Regions from separate parts of the Flavobacterium glucosi genome, predicted to be linked through region 1. Evidence: riboswitches for the same ligand, from Rfam matches in the RefSeq annotation. Region 1 holds a riboswitch; the other holds the start of a gene.
The links. A riboswitch is a leader RNA that binds a small molecule or an ion and turns the genes downstream of it on or off. The one in region 1 is predicted to bind S-adenosylmethionine.
Positions count from the first base shown of each region.

Region 2: it holds a riboswitch for S-adenosylmethionine, as region 1 does, so the genes downstream of both, ACNQGD_RS06240 (Na+/H+ antiporter NhaC family protein) here and ACNQGD_RS13690 (homocysteine S-methyltransferase family protein) in region 1, are expected to answer to the same signal.

Region 1 covers NZ_JBLVPK010000008.1:89,216-95,846, reverse strand. Annotated here, with positions in the region: gene metH (methionine synthase) at 1-143, opposite strand, end outside; gene ACNQGD_RS13695 (hypothetical protein) at 562-1,329, opposite strand; gene ACNQGD_RS13690 (homocysteine S-methyltransferase family protein) at 1,471-2,472, opposite strand; SAM riboswitch class I at 2,744-2,863, opposite strand; gene ACNQGD_RS13685 (NAD(P)/FAD-dependent oxidoreductase) at 2,956-4,008, opposite strand; gene ACNQGD_RS13680 (precorrin-2 dehydrogenase/sirohydrochlorin ferrochelatase family protein) at 4,100-4,681, opposite strand; gene cobA (uroporphyrinogen-III C-methyltransferase) at 4,684-5,457, opposite strand; gene ACNQGD_RS13670 (nitrite reductase) at 5,450-6,631, opposite strand, start outside.
Region 2 covers NZ_JBLVPK010000003.1:86,246-92,876, forward strand. Annotated here, with positions in the region: gene ACNQGD_RS06220 (UDP-3-O-(3-hydroxymyristoyl)glucosamine N-acyltransferase) at 1-471, shown strand, start outside; gene ACNQGD_RS06225 (nuclear transport factor 2 family protein) at 473-835, shown strand; gene sucD (succinate--CoA ligase subunit alpha) at 930-1,802, shown strand; gene ACNQGD_RS06235 (hypothetical protein) at 2,020-2,442, shown strand; SAM-I-IV-variant riboswitch at 2,570-2,666, shown strand; gene ACNQGD_RS06240 (Na+/H+ antiporter NhaC family protein) at 2,731-4,053, shown strand; gene fabG (3-oxoacyl-[acyl-carrier-protein] reductase) at 4,127-4,873, shown strand; gene ACNQGD_RS06250 (hypothetical protein) at 4,955-6,631, shown strand, end outside.

The sequences.
Region 1 (6,631 bases):
TCTTCTTTGATTAACCGAAGGAATTTTCTAGAACCGGTAACATTCGTTCGTTCACCAATGTTTACAAAAACGCTTTCCGGCGTAATAATTAAAGGCTCTAATCCCGATAATACAAGGTTTCTTCTCTTTTCTGCGTGTGCCATTTTTGTTTTATTTGATCCTACACCGTTTTTAAAAACAGTATAGGTTTAACTTTTTTGTTTATTGCTACCTTTTTAAAACGTGTAGTTCGTTTTGTTTATTATTATTTTGGGCGTGACCCAAGGGTCGGGCTATTCGTTACAAGTCCTCGACAAATGAAGTCCCGATAGCTATCGGGACTTCATTTGTCTGTGGGCTTTTCTCTGCTATCCCTCACGCAAAACCCTGCATGCTATTACTATTCTTTTTACCCACACCAACGGAATAAATTCCGTTGCTACAAAATGGGTCGTTCCTACGGAACTCGTACTTCGCGAGCGCAAGCGTCCCGCTCGTGCCCATTCTAAGTTATATTGTTCAAAATCTTTAACCCGCCTTTGTTTGTGGGCACGAGCTAAAAGCTCGCACTAGCGGGGGTTATTATTTTATTTGGTCTATAAAATTAAATTCTCTTTCGTCCATAAAATTAAGGTCTAAAAGTTTAAAATAATCAGTTCCAATTTGAGTTAATTTCATTATTCCTGGAACAACGTCTGATATATCAAGCAATGTAATTTCATCATTCCTACATATTAAGCCTTGTCTATCTAACAAAATAAAGTCTTGTAGCAGAAATTCAATATCTGTAGTTACGTTATCATAATCTTCACGAAGATCATTTATTCTTAAAGAATATTTGTTACTTATATTTTGCCCAACCATTGCTAAAATTGTTAACTGCCTATAGCTTAATTGTTGAACTACATTCAAAATTTGATTTGCATTGTCTGGATTTACAGAGCTGTCAAATGCGACATTTTTATAAATATTAGAAATGAATTTAATTTTCTTTTCTTCAAATTCATTCTTACATTTCATTAAAACACCTTCAAAAAGTTCTTCTGCTTTGCTTCGATTAATTTCGTCACTGTCAAAAAAACCATCTTGTCGTAATACTAATCCATTATCTAAATTTTCTTGTACTCCAACTATTGTTAAACCAGCAGAAGCTCCAACTCTTACTTGCTCTCTATTTGATAAAATTCTTTCAGCAAATTCACCAATACCTTTGGATACTGCCACTCCAGCAATATTACCACCAATTGCAAAAACTGGCCCACCAATTAAACCTATTGCACCGCCAATTACTGCACCTACTATCTCGGCGCCAGTCTGAATTAATTTTGTTGTTTTATTTTCGTTTTCCATTAAATATGCTTATCGTTTGGTGTTTGCTTCCCACTAACTCATAAATATATACAATTCATAATTGCAATCTCTACAATTTATTATTGCTTTGCTCTTAACAAATCCCTATTCGTGTTAAACGCGATAAATCGCGTCTCTAAGTTACATTGTCGCCGTTGAAACCCTAGGTTTATAATCCTTAGCAATATCAGCGATCAACCTGATATGTTCCGGGGTTGTGCCGCAACAACCACCTATGATATTTACTAAATTATCGTCTAAATATTCTTTGATGAAGGCTTGCATCTGCTCCGGGGTTTCATCGTACTCACCAAATGCGTTTGGCAATCCTGCATTAGGATGTGCCGACACGTTAAAAGAAGTGTTTTGTGATAAGGTTTGCAAATATGGTTTTAATAAATCAGCACCCAAGGCACAATTAAAACCTACGCTCAACAACGGAATGTGCGAAACAGAAACTAAAAAAGCTTCCACGGTTTGTCCCGAAAGTGTTCTTCCTGATGCATCGGTAATGGTACCGGAAACCATTATGGGAATATCGATATTGCGTTCATCTTTGACTTCTTCAATAGCGAAAAGTGCCGCTTTGGCATTTAAAGTATCGAAAATGGTTTCCACCAATAATAAATCACTTCCTCCGTCAATCAACGCTTCTACTTGTTGTTTGTACGCAATACGCAAATCATCAAAAGTTACCGCTCTATAACCGGGATCATTTACATCTGGTGACATGCTCGCCGTTCTGTTTGTTGGTCCTATTGAACCAGCAACAAAACGAGGTTTATCTGGATTTTTGGCTGTAAACTCATCGGCTACTTCACGGGCAATTCGTGCCGATTCGTAGTTGAGTTCATAAACATATTCTTCCAGATAATAATCGGCCATACCAATCGTGGTTCCTGAGAACGTATTGGTTTCAACGATATCAGCTCCCGCTTCAAAATAAGCCGCGTGAACTGCTTTGATGGCTTGTGGTTGTGTAAGTGACAATAAATCGTTGTTTCCTTTTAGGGAATGTGGAAAATCTTTGAAACGCTCTCCACGAAAATCTTCTTCGGAAAAATTGTAACGTTGCAACATGGTTCCCATAGCTCCATCGAGTATGAGTATGTTTTTTTTAATGGCTTCTTGAATGCTTGACATATCTATTTTTTTGCTCGCAAAGACGCAAAGGCGCAAAGCTTTTAATGGATTAAATAATTACAAAAGTTAACTATAGTAGCTCTTTAGCCCCGACTGCAGTGTAAATCCTTTTACTTTTTTTCTTTAAAAAAGTAAAAGATTGCAACGGAAAGCGGGAACGGTATTGGCAAAAAAAGCCAATTCTTCGCTCCTGATACTGAAATTAATTCAGTAGGCTAAATATCGATATGTTGTCAAGAAAAGGTTTGAGAAATACTAAGTGAGTATTTGTGTGTTATCTATCTTACATACTGAAACTGGTTCTGCATAAAGTAGAATGTAGCACCTTCTTTAAAGATAAAGGGTTGCTAAGGTTTCATTGGGTCTTTCCCTCCGCCTTTCGTGATAACTGTCAATAAATATAAGAACAGTGCAAAGTAAAGACAAAGCGCTAATACTTGCAAGTATTAGCGCTATATTTTTTAACTAGTTACTAGTAAGTTGTTAAACAATGGCTTTCACCACAGCTTTTGGAGCCTCTTTACGGGTTCCGTCAAATCCGTCCACGCCAGAAACTGTAGTATATTTTAATACATATTTCTTACCTGGATTAATGATTTGGTAGGCTGCCTGACACATTAATGTTGCTTCGTGAAAACCACAAAGAATCAATTTTAATTTCCCCGGATAGGTATTTACGTCACCAATGGCAAAAATTCCTGGAATGTTCGTTTGATAATCTAAGGCATTGTTTACTTTAATAGCATTTTTTTCAATGTCTAATCCCCAGTCTCCGATAGGGCCTAATTTTGGCGTTAATCCAAAAAGAGGAATGAAATAATCCGTTGGAATGGTTCTGTGGGCTCCATTTTCTTCAATATCAATTGATTCTAAATGTTCGGCTCCATTCAAACCAACTACTTCTGCCGGCGTGATCATTTTTATTTTTCCTGAATTTTTTAATTCCTGCACTTTTTCTACAGAATCTAAAGCACCTCTAAATTCATTTCTTCTGTGAATCAGAGTGACTTCGGAAGCAATATTAGACAAGAAAATACTCCAGTCTAAAGCGGAATCACCACCTCCAGCAATTACGACTCTTTTGTCTCTGAATTTTTCCGGATTTTTAATGAAATATTTTACTCCTTTATCTTCGTAAAATTCGATGTCTTCAATTAATGGTTTTCTTGGTTCAAAACTTCCTAGCCCACCAGCAATAGCAACAACCGAAGCATGGAATTTTTTTCCTTTATTCGAAGTCACAATAAAACTTCCGTCTTCTTGTTTTTCAATGGTTTCCGCACGTTCACCCAGCGTAAAACCAGGTTCAAATTGCTTGATTTGTTCCATTAAATTATCCACTAAATCACCCGCTAATACTTCCGGAAAACCTGGAATATCATAAATTGGTTTTTTTGGATACAATTCAGATAGTTGGCCACCTGCTTGAGGCAAGGCATCTAAAATATGACATTTTAATTTCAATAATCCTGCTTCAAAAACGGCAAATAAACCTGTTGGTCCGGCTCCTATTATAAGTATGTCTGTCTTAATCATTTTTTTTTCTTTATGTAATTATTTAATACAAAGTAACGATTGCTTTTTACTGCTTTAAATGATAAATATCATTCGTTCTTTTGCAATGCTTTTATTCTTTATTTTTTAACGACTCGGTTATTTCATTCATTTTCTGTACTTTTTCCTCGAAATTTCCTTTCAGCGTTTTGCGATATTCATTTAGGTTTTCGACCATTTTATTGATATCGTCCGGAATTATTTCTTCGAAAAACTCCCGTAATCTTTTAGCTGTTGTCGGTGATTTTCCGTTTGTTGAAATGGCGATTTTGACATTTCCTTTGGTTACAATTCCGCCCAAATAATAATCACATAATGGCGGCGTATCGGCAATGTTGCAAATCAGGAATCTTTTTCGTGACAAGTCGAATACGCGTTTATTGACTTTCAAATCATCGGTGCAGGCAATTACCATGTGGCGTTTGCGTAGCATCCAGCGATTAAATTTTTTATAGGTCAATTTTACAGAAGGATGTTTTTCTACCAATGCTTCCAATTCCGGCAAAAACCTTGGCGCCACCACCTCAACATTTGCATTGGGACTCGATTTCAACATGAAAGATAACTTTTCTAAACCTACATTTCCTCCGCCTACAATAAGTACATTGAGGTTGTGTAATTTTAAAAATATTGGATATAATTCGTTTCTTTCCATTGTTATCTTATTTCAGAGGCTATAAATTCTTCGTAAAAACCTCTTAATTGGGTGCTTTCTTTTACCACTTCTCCAATAACAATTATTGCAGGTGAACTTAACTTTTTCTCCGCCACAACTTCTTGAATAGTGTTAATCGTTCCAACACCCACTTTTTCTTCTGGAGTAGTCCCGTTTTGAATAATCGCAACTGGAGTTTCTCCTTTAGATTCTTTTTGGAATAAAGAAACAATTTGCGATAGCTTACTCATTCCCATCAAAATCACAACTGTTGCTGATGATTGTGCTGCGAGAGCTACATCATTCGACAAATTCCTGTCGGAAGTTGTGCCTGTGATTACCCAAAAACTTTCGGAAACGCCTCTTTTAGTTAAAGAAATTCCTTGATAAGCAGGAACTGCAATTGCCGATGAAATTCCGGGCACCACAAATGTAGGGATTCCAAAACTTTCTGCGAATTCAATTTCTTCGCTTCCACGGCCAAAAATAAAGGGATCTCCCCCTTTTAACCGAACCACATTTCCATACGTAAGCGCATTGTCTACAATCAACTGATTGATTTGGTCTTGCGAATATTCATGTGCGCCAATTCTTTTACCCACAAATATTTTTATGGCCGTTTTTGGTGCGTGATTCATTATTTCTTCATTGGCCAGTGCATCATACAAAACCACGTTCGCTTCAGCAAGTGCTTTAACTCCTTTCAGAGTAAATAAATCTGGATCGCCGGGACCAGCACCCACTAAAGTTACTTTTGGTTGTATTGTATTATGCATCAGCTAAATCTTTTGCTCTGTATTTTTCTATTTTATCAAAAAACGCAACTCCTTCTTGAATGTATTTTTGTGCAAATTCTGCCGAAGGCTCATTCGCTTTGATTTGATAAACTAACTCTTTAAAGCTTGACTCCAATTCTATTTTTTTGCTTTCGATAAAAACAGTATCAAACAAATCGATAATTCCAGCGTGGTGATTTGTTTTTTCGTTTTCGGCCAGTAAAATTGCTTTGGCACCGTTTACAAAACCGGCGTAGGCTAAATAAATCGCATCCGACCATTTTTTATCTTCGAAAGCTTCTTGTGCAAAAGTCATTTTATCTTTGGCTTCTAATATTAAAGTAGCCACTAAATCAATTACTACACCTGCGCATTCTCCTATTCCAACTGCTTTTACGTAGTTATCGGCATTTCCCCAATCTACAAAATCAGCCTCGGTAAGGTTTGTTATATCTGCCAATGGTTTTAGAAATTCGTAGAAATATTTTTCGCCTTTAGCATCATAATAATTCAAGAATGATAGTCCGTTTCCATTGGCATCAAAATCATTTAAGATAAAACGCAACGCATCGGGTCCTCTTCTACTTGGAATTTTGATTACTTTATCCGAAAATCTTCCGTTTCCGTTTCCTAAGTTTCCTCCACCCAATAATACCTGAAGTGCCGGAGCAACCAGTTTTCCTGCATTGATTGACATTCCTTGGAAACCAATTTCGGACATATTGTGTTGTCCACAAGCATTCATACAACCGCTAATTTTTATTGCGATTTGTTGATTGTTGCTGTATTGTGGGTATTCTGTTTTTAATACTCTTTCTAATTCATCTGCAATACCAGTACTACTTGCAATACCTAAATTACACGTATCCGTTCCCGGACAAGCCGTGATATCTCCAATCGTATCATATCCTAAAGCAACAAAATCCAATTTGGCTAATTCTTGGTAAAAGAACGCTAGATTTTCTTCTTTAATATTACGTAAAACGATGTTTTGTCGTAATGAAAAACGCAACTCATTAGCACCATAATTTTTAATCAAATCGGCTAATAATTTTGCTTTGTCTGTATAGAAATCTCCTAAAAGTACTTTGATACCAATAGCAACATATCCAGTTTGTTTTTGTGCAATCACATTTGATTTTTTCCAAGCTTCAAAAGCTTCAACATCCTCGAT
Region 2 (6,631 bases), on a different contig from region 1:
GGAACTATTCTGGGTGCTGATGCATTTTATTATAAAAAACGTCCTGAAGGATATGATCAATTACTTTCCGGAGGAAGAGTGGTCATTAAAGATAATGTTGGAATTGGAGCACTTTGTACGATTGATAAAGGAGTTACTGGTGATACCACTATTGGAGAAGGTACGAAAATTGACAATCAAGTGCATGTAGGTCACGACACCGTTATTGGAAAAAAATGTTTAATTGCTTCACAAACCGGAATTGCAGGTTGTGTTATTATTGAAGACGAAGTTACTATTTGGGGACAAGTAGGAACCACTAGCGGGATAACAATAGGAGCAAAGGCAGTTATTCTTGGTCAAACCGGAGTTACAAAATCCGTTGAAGGAGGAAAATCTTATTTTGGTACTCCAATTGAAGAATCCAGAGAAAAATTGAAACAACTGGCTAATATCAAAAAGATACCAGAAATTCTTAATAAACTAAAGTAATATGTCTGCCAAAGAAATCGTTCAGAAATTTTACAAATCAGATGCGCTCATTGATAGTGAAGTCATAAAAGATTTTTTGCATCCTGAAGTTATCGTTGAATGGAATAGCAGTAAGGGATTTATCCAATTGGATTATGATTCTTTGCTAAGCCTCTCCAGTGATTTGAGTAAAGCCTACGTTCGTTCAAAGGTTAGAATAACTCATATTGTAAGTGAAAATGATACTATTTCGGTGCGGTACTCTCATTTTGTAAAAACGATTGAGAATCCTAGAGAAGAAATGTTATTAGCGCATTTTATGGTGATTTGGCAAATAAAAGACAATAAACTATTTCGGGGGTATCAAATGAGTCAATTATCATAATTTAGTGTCAAAAAACTGAATACTGAATACTGATTACTGATTACTATTTTATACTTTTGCATAACAATTTTAAAAACTACATAAAAAATATATCATGAGTGTTTTAGTTAATAAAGATTCCAAAATAATTGTTCAAGGTTTTACAGGAAGTGAAGGAACTTTCCATGCTTCTCAAATGATTGAGTACGGTACTAACGTTGTTGGTGGTGTAACTCCAGGAAAAGGGGGGACAACTCACTTAGAGAGACCCGTATTTAATACTGTGAAAGATGCTGTAGAACAAGCAGGGGCTGATACAACTATCATTTTTGTTCCACCGGCTTTTGCTGCAGATGCAATAATGGAAGCTGCAGATGCAGGTATAAAAGTAATTATTGCAATTACTGAAGGAATTCCTGTTGCTGACATGATTAAAGCAAATAGTTACGTTAAAGAAAGAAACGCTCGTCTAATAGGACCTAACTGCCCAGGAATAATCACTCCAGGTGAAGCTAAAGTTGGTATTATGCCAGGTTTTGTTTTCAAAAAAGGAACTGTTGGTATTGTTTCTAAATCAGGGACATTAACCTATGAAGCAGCTGACCAAGTGGTAAAACAAGGATTAGGAATCACCACTGCAATTGGTATTGGTGGAGACCCAATTATTGGAACTACAACAAAAGAAGCAGTTGAATTGTTGATGAACGATCCAGAAACAGAATGTATCGTAATGATAGGTGAAATAGGTGGGCAATTAGAAGCTGATGCGGCTCATTGGATCAAAGCGGATGGTAACCGTAAACCAGTTGTAGGATTCATTGCAGGAGTTACCGCTCCAGCAGGTCGTACAATGGGACATGCAGGTGCAATCGTTGGTGGATCTGACGATACAGCTGAAGCTAAAAAACAAATCATGAGAGAATGTGGTATTCACGTAGTGGATTCTCCAGCTGAAATTGGTAAAAAAGTAAAAGAAGTTTTAGGTTAATCTAAACTCTAATTAAATATTTTTAAAAGCCTCACAATTTGTGGGGCTTTTTTATTATAAATTGAATTAAAGAAATATCTTTGCACTTTATTAAATTGATCTGTTTTTTCAGATGTAATCCTAATAAAAACAAACATAAACGAATGGTTTCTAATGGACCTCACGATTTTGTGGGGTGTTTTTTTGTAAAAGCCAGTTTAAATAAAAATAAAATAATATGTACAAAGAGTTAAAAAAATTCAAAGTTACCAATCAGTTTTCATTTACTGCTGATGATAGTTTAGCAGAAGTTTGTAATGCGTCAGAAGGATCTGGAGTGTTTTTAGTGTATTCCGTAGGAGATGAAAAAGAGTTAATTATGGTTGGTTCTACTGGAACTGTTCAAAATAACGGAACTTTGAAAATTAAAAATGGTGGGTTGAAAGATAAAATTGTAGAAGGACACCAATTTGCAAAAACTGGAAGAAAATATTCTTGGCCAGCACAAATGAAAATCGAAGATATCAGCACGCTTGAAGTGGTTTGGTACGAAACATTTAATGATAAGACTAAAGTAATCCCAACATTTGTAGAAGGACAAGTTTTACAAAATTTCCTTGACGAAAATGGAAGATTACCAAAATGGAATGTAGCTTTTTAATTATTTAAAGTCTGTTTTTCAATATCTTAATTATAATTGTGCCACATTTTTATGTGGCGCTTTTTTTTGGATTATTAATATTTTGAATGGAATTCAAAATATTTCATAAATAATTAAGTACTTTTGCACCCGTTATCACGAATCCTTTAACAGGATAGCAACCTGCAACAACAAGCAAGGTGCTAAAACGATAAGCCAAATCCTTTGGAAAAAATGTTGTTTTAATCATTTTTATATTTTGGTTTATATTTTTTGTCGTGGTAATGGCTTTATTTTATACCATTATTTATGACAAAGAACATTCAACAAAAAGGAAATGCATTGGCATTACTTCCGTTATTCATTTTTATTTTAACTTTTTTAGGAGCTGGAATTTGGCTTAATGATTTTTATGCATTTCCTTCTCCAGTAGCCGTTTTATTAGGGATTATTGCTGCTTTTTTATTTTTCAAACAAGCTACAGAGGATAAAGTAAATACTTTGATTTCCGGTTGTGGCGAGAGTAAAATTATCACAATGTGTTTGATTTATTTGCTTGCAGGTGCTTTTGCCACTGTCACTAAAGCCATGGGAGGGGTCGATTCGGTGGTGAATTTAGGCATTAACAATATTGATGTGGCTTATTTTCCATTGGGAATTTTCCTGATTGCTTCTTTTCTTTCAACTGCTACAGGAACTTCGGTGGGTGCTATAGTGGCTTTAGGGCCAATAGCCGTGAGTCTTGCTGAAAAAAGTGGTTCTCCACTCGCATTAATTGCAGGTTCTTTATTGGGGGGCGCCATGTTAGGGGATAATCTATCGATGATTTCCGATACAACCATTGCTGCCACTCAATCTTTAGGATGCGAAATGAAAGATAAATTTAAAATAAACTTGTTCATCGCATTTCCTGCTTCGGTAATTACCATTTTTTTACTTTTCTATTTAGGATTAAATTCTGAAGTTATGGCAGTTGCTCTCCCAAAATCCAGCTATGAACTAATTACTATTTTGCCTTATTTGTTAGTGATTATTCTAGCTATAGTTGGAATTAATGTTTTCACAACTTTAATATTCGGAATTGTAGTAGCAGGAATTATCGGAATTATTGGGGCTGATTTTACCATTTTAGTATTTGCACAAAAAATATACGAAGGGTTTACGAGCATGACCGATATATTCTTGTTATCCATGCTTACGGGTGGTTTAGCTGCATTGGTCGAAAAAGCAGGCGGCATTGATTTTGTTATTTACAAAATTAAATCCAGAATAAAAAACAAGAAATCGGCTCAAATGGGTATTGGAACTTTAGTGAGTTTTACTAATATGGCTATCGCCAATAATACGGTTTCCATTGTTATTACAGGTGCCATTGCCAAAGAAATTAATGATGAATATAATTTAAGCTCCAAAAAAACCGCTACATTACTTGATGTTTTTGCTTGTATTGTACAAGGAATTTTGCCTTATGGCGCTCAAGTTTTGTTGATTTTAAGTTTTGCCAATGGAAAACTGAATTTCTTAGATTTACTCAGTAACGCTTGGTATCTCTTATTTTTGTTTTTAGTTACTTTAATTGCTATTTACAGTAATTTTTGGGATAAATGGATGCATAGATTTTTGAAAGTTTAAGCTTTAGACATAAAATTTTTGAATTGAATTGTTATATTTGTCTTATAAAAAAAATACAAACGAACGATAGAATATGAAATTATTAGAAGGAAAAGTTGCCATAATTACTGGTGCGAGTCGCGGAATTGGAAAAGGAATTGCTGAAGTTTTTGCAAAACATGGTGCAAATGTCGCATTTACATATAGCTCATCAGTAGAATCTGCTTTGGCATTGGAAAACGAATTAAATGCTCTTGGAATCAAAGCCAAAGGATATCAGTCGAATGCAGCCGATTTTAATGAAGCACAAACTTTTGTTGATGCGGTTTTAGCTGAATTTGGAACGGTTGATATTCTAATAAACAATGCCGGAATTACTAAAGACAACCTTTTGATGCGTATGTCCGAAGGAGATTTCGATCAAGTAATTGATGTTAACTTAAAATCGGTTTTTAATATGACTAAAGCCATTCAACGTACTTTCCTGAAACAACGTTCTGGATCTATAATCAATATGAGTTCTGTTGTAGGAGTGAAAGGAAATGCAGGGCAAACGAATTATGCAGCTTCTAAAGCAGGAGTTATCGGTTTTTCTAAATCCGTAGCATTGGAATTAGGATCTCGTAACATTCGTTGTAACGTAATTGCTCCAGGATTCATTGAAACAGAAATGACGGCTAAATTAAACGAAGATGTGGTAAAAGGATGGAGAGACGGAATCCCGTTGAAACGTGGCGGAACGACTGAAGATGTTGCCAATGCATGTCTTTTCTTTGCTTCAGATATGAGTGCGTATGTAACGGGACAAGTAATGAATGTTTGTGGAGGAATGCTTACCTAAAATAATTATAAATTATAATTGTTGAATTATAAATGGTCAATAATTCAAAATTTAAAATTTATCATTAAAAATAAAAAGAGAATGACAACAACTACCTTGCTATTATTACTTCTTTCATTACTAATAGCTGGCGGTTTGTCGTTTTTTCAATATATCTACAAAGCCAAAAACAAATCGAAAATCGGTTGGTTTTTGGCTTTTTTGCGTTTTTCATCCATTTTTGGAATATTATTGTTATTGATTAATCCAATACTGACTAAAAACACCTTAGAAACCGTAAAAACACCTTTGCCGATTGTTGTTGATAATTCGAGTTCTATTTCTTTTTTGAATGCCAATGAAAAAGCATTAGAATTGTATAAAAAAATACAATCAAACTCGGATTTACAAGAGAAATTCGATGTGCAATTGTATCAGTTTTCAGATGATTTTGAACCGGCTGAAACATTTGATTTTAAAGGAACTCAAACTAATATTGATGTTGTTGCCAAAAATCTAAAAAGCATTTATAAAAACGCAATCTATCCAACAGTTATAATTACGGATGGAAACCAAACGTCCGGGAATGATTACAGTTATAGTTTCGATGCTGCGAATAAAGTATATCCAGTAATTATAGGGGATACAACAACTTTTTTAGATTTTAAGATCAATCAGCTCAACGTTAATAAATATGCTTTTCACAAAAATAAATTTCCTGTAGAAGCTTTTTTACAATATTCAGGAACTAAAAGTATAACAGCTGATTTTGTCATTTCACAAGGAAATTTAGTATTCAGTAAACAATCGATTTCCTTTTCACCTTCCAGGAAATCAGCAACAATAAGCGTACTTCTACCAGCTGATAAAATAGGATTACAGGTTTTTAAAGCTACTATCGCATCAAAAGAAAAGGAAAAAAATACGTATAATAACACCAAGAATTTTGCGGTTGAAATTATAGATCAAAAAACAAATATTGCCATAGTTTCTGCTATAAATCATCCTGATTTAGGTGCGCTAAAAAGAGCTATCGAGTCTAATGTGCAACGTAAAGTAACAATTGTTAAACCAAATGAAATCAAAACATTGCAGGATTTTAATGTTTTAATTTTATACCAGCCAACAACTGAATTTAAAACTATTTTTGAAAATAATAAAGATGCTGGAATCAATACATTTATTATTACTGGAAACAACACCGATTTTAATTTTCTGAACCAGCAGCAGGATAATTTGGGCTTTAAAATGAGTGGACAAAAAGAAGATTATTTGTCGGTTTTTAATGGGCAGTTTAACTTGTTTGCAGCTGACAATATCGGGTTTGAAAATTTACCGCCTTTACAAAATGCTTTTGGAACTGTAACTACAAAAGGTTCGGTGTCTGTTTTGCTTTCATCCAAAATTAGAACAATAGATACCAATTCACCTTTGTTGGTTTTTATAGAAAATCAAGGTAAACGAGCCGCTTATCTTTTGGGAGAAAATAGTTGGAAATGGCGTTTGCAAACGCATGTCAATAATCAATCATTTGAAAAATATGATGTTTTCATCGACAAGATTATTCAGTTTTTGGCTTCTAATAATTCTAAAAAATCATTAGTTGTTGAGCATGAAAGTTTTTATAATTCTGGTGAAGCCATTAAAATAACAGCGCAATTTTTCAATAAAAATTATGAGTTTGATGAAAAGGCTCGTTTGACTATTGCGGTAACTAACACTAAAAACAAGCAAACAAAAAACTACGATTTATTAAAAGGAAATAATTCTTATAAAGTC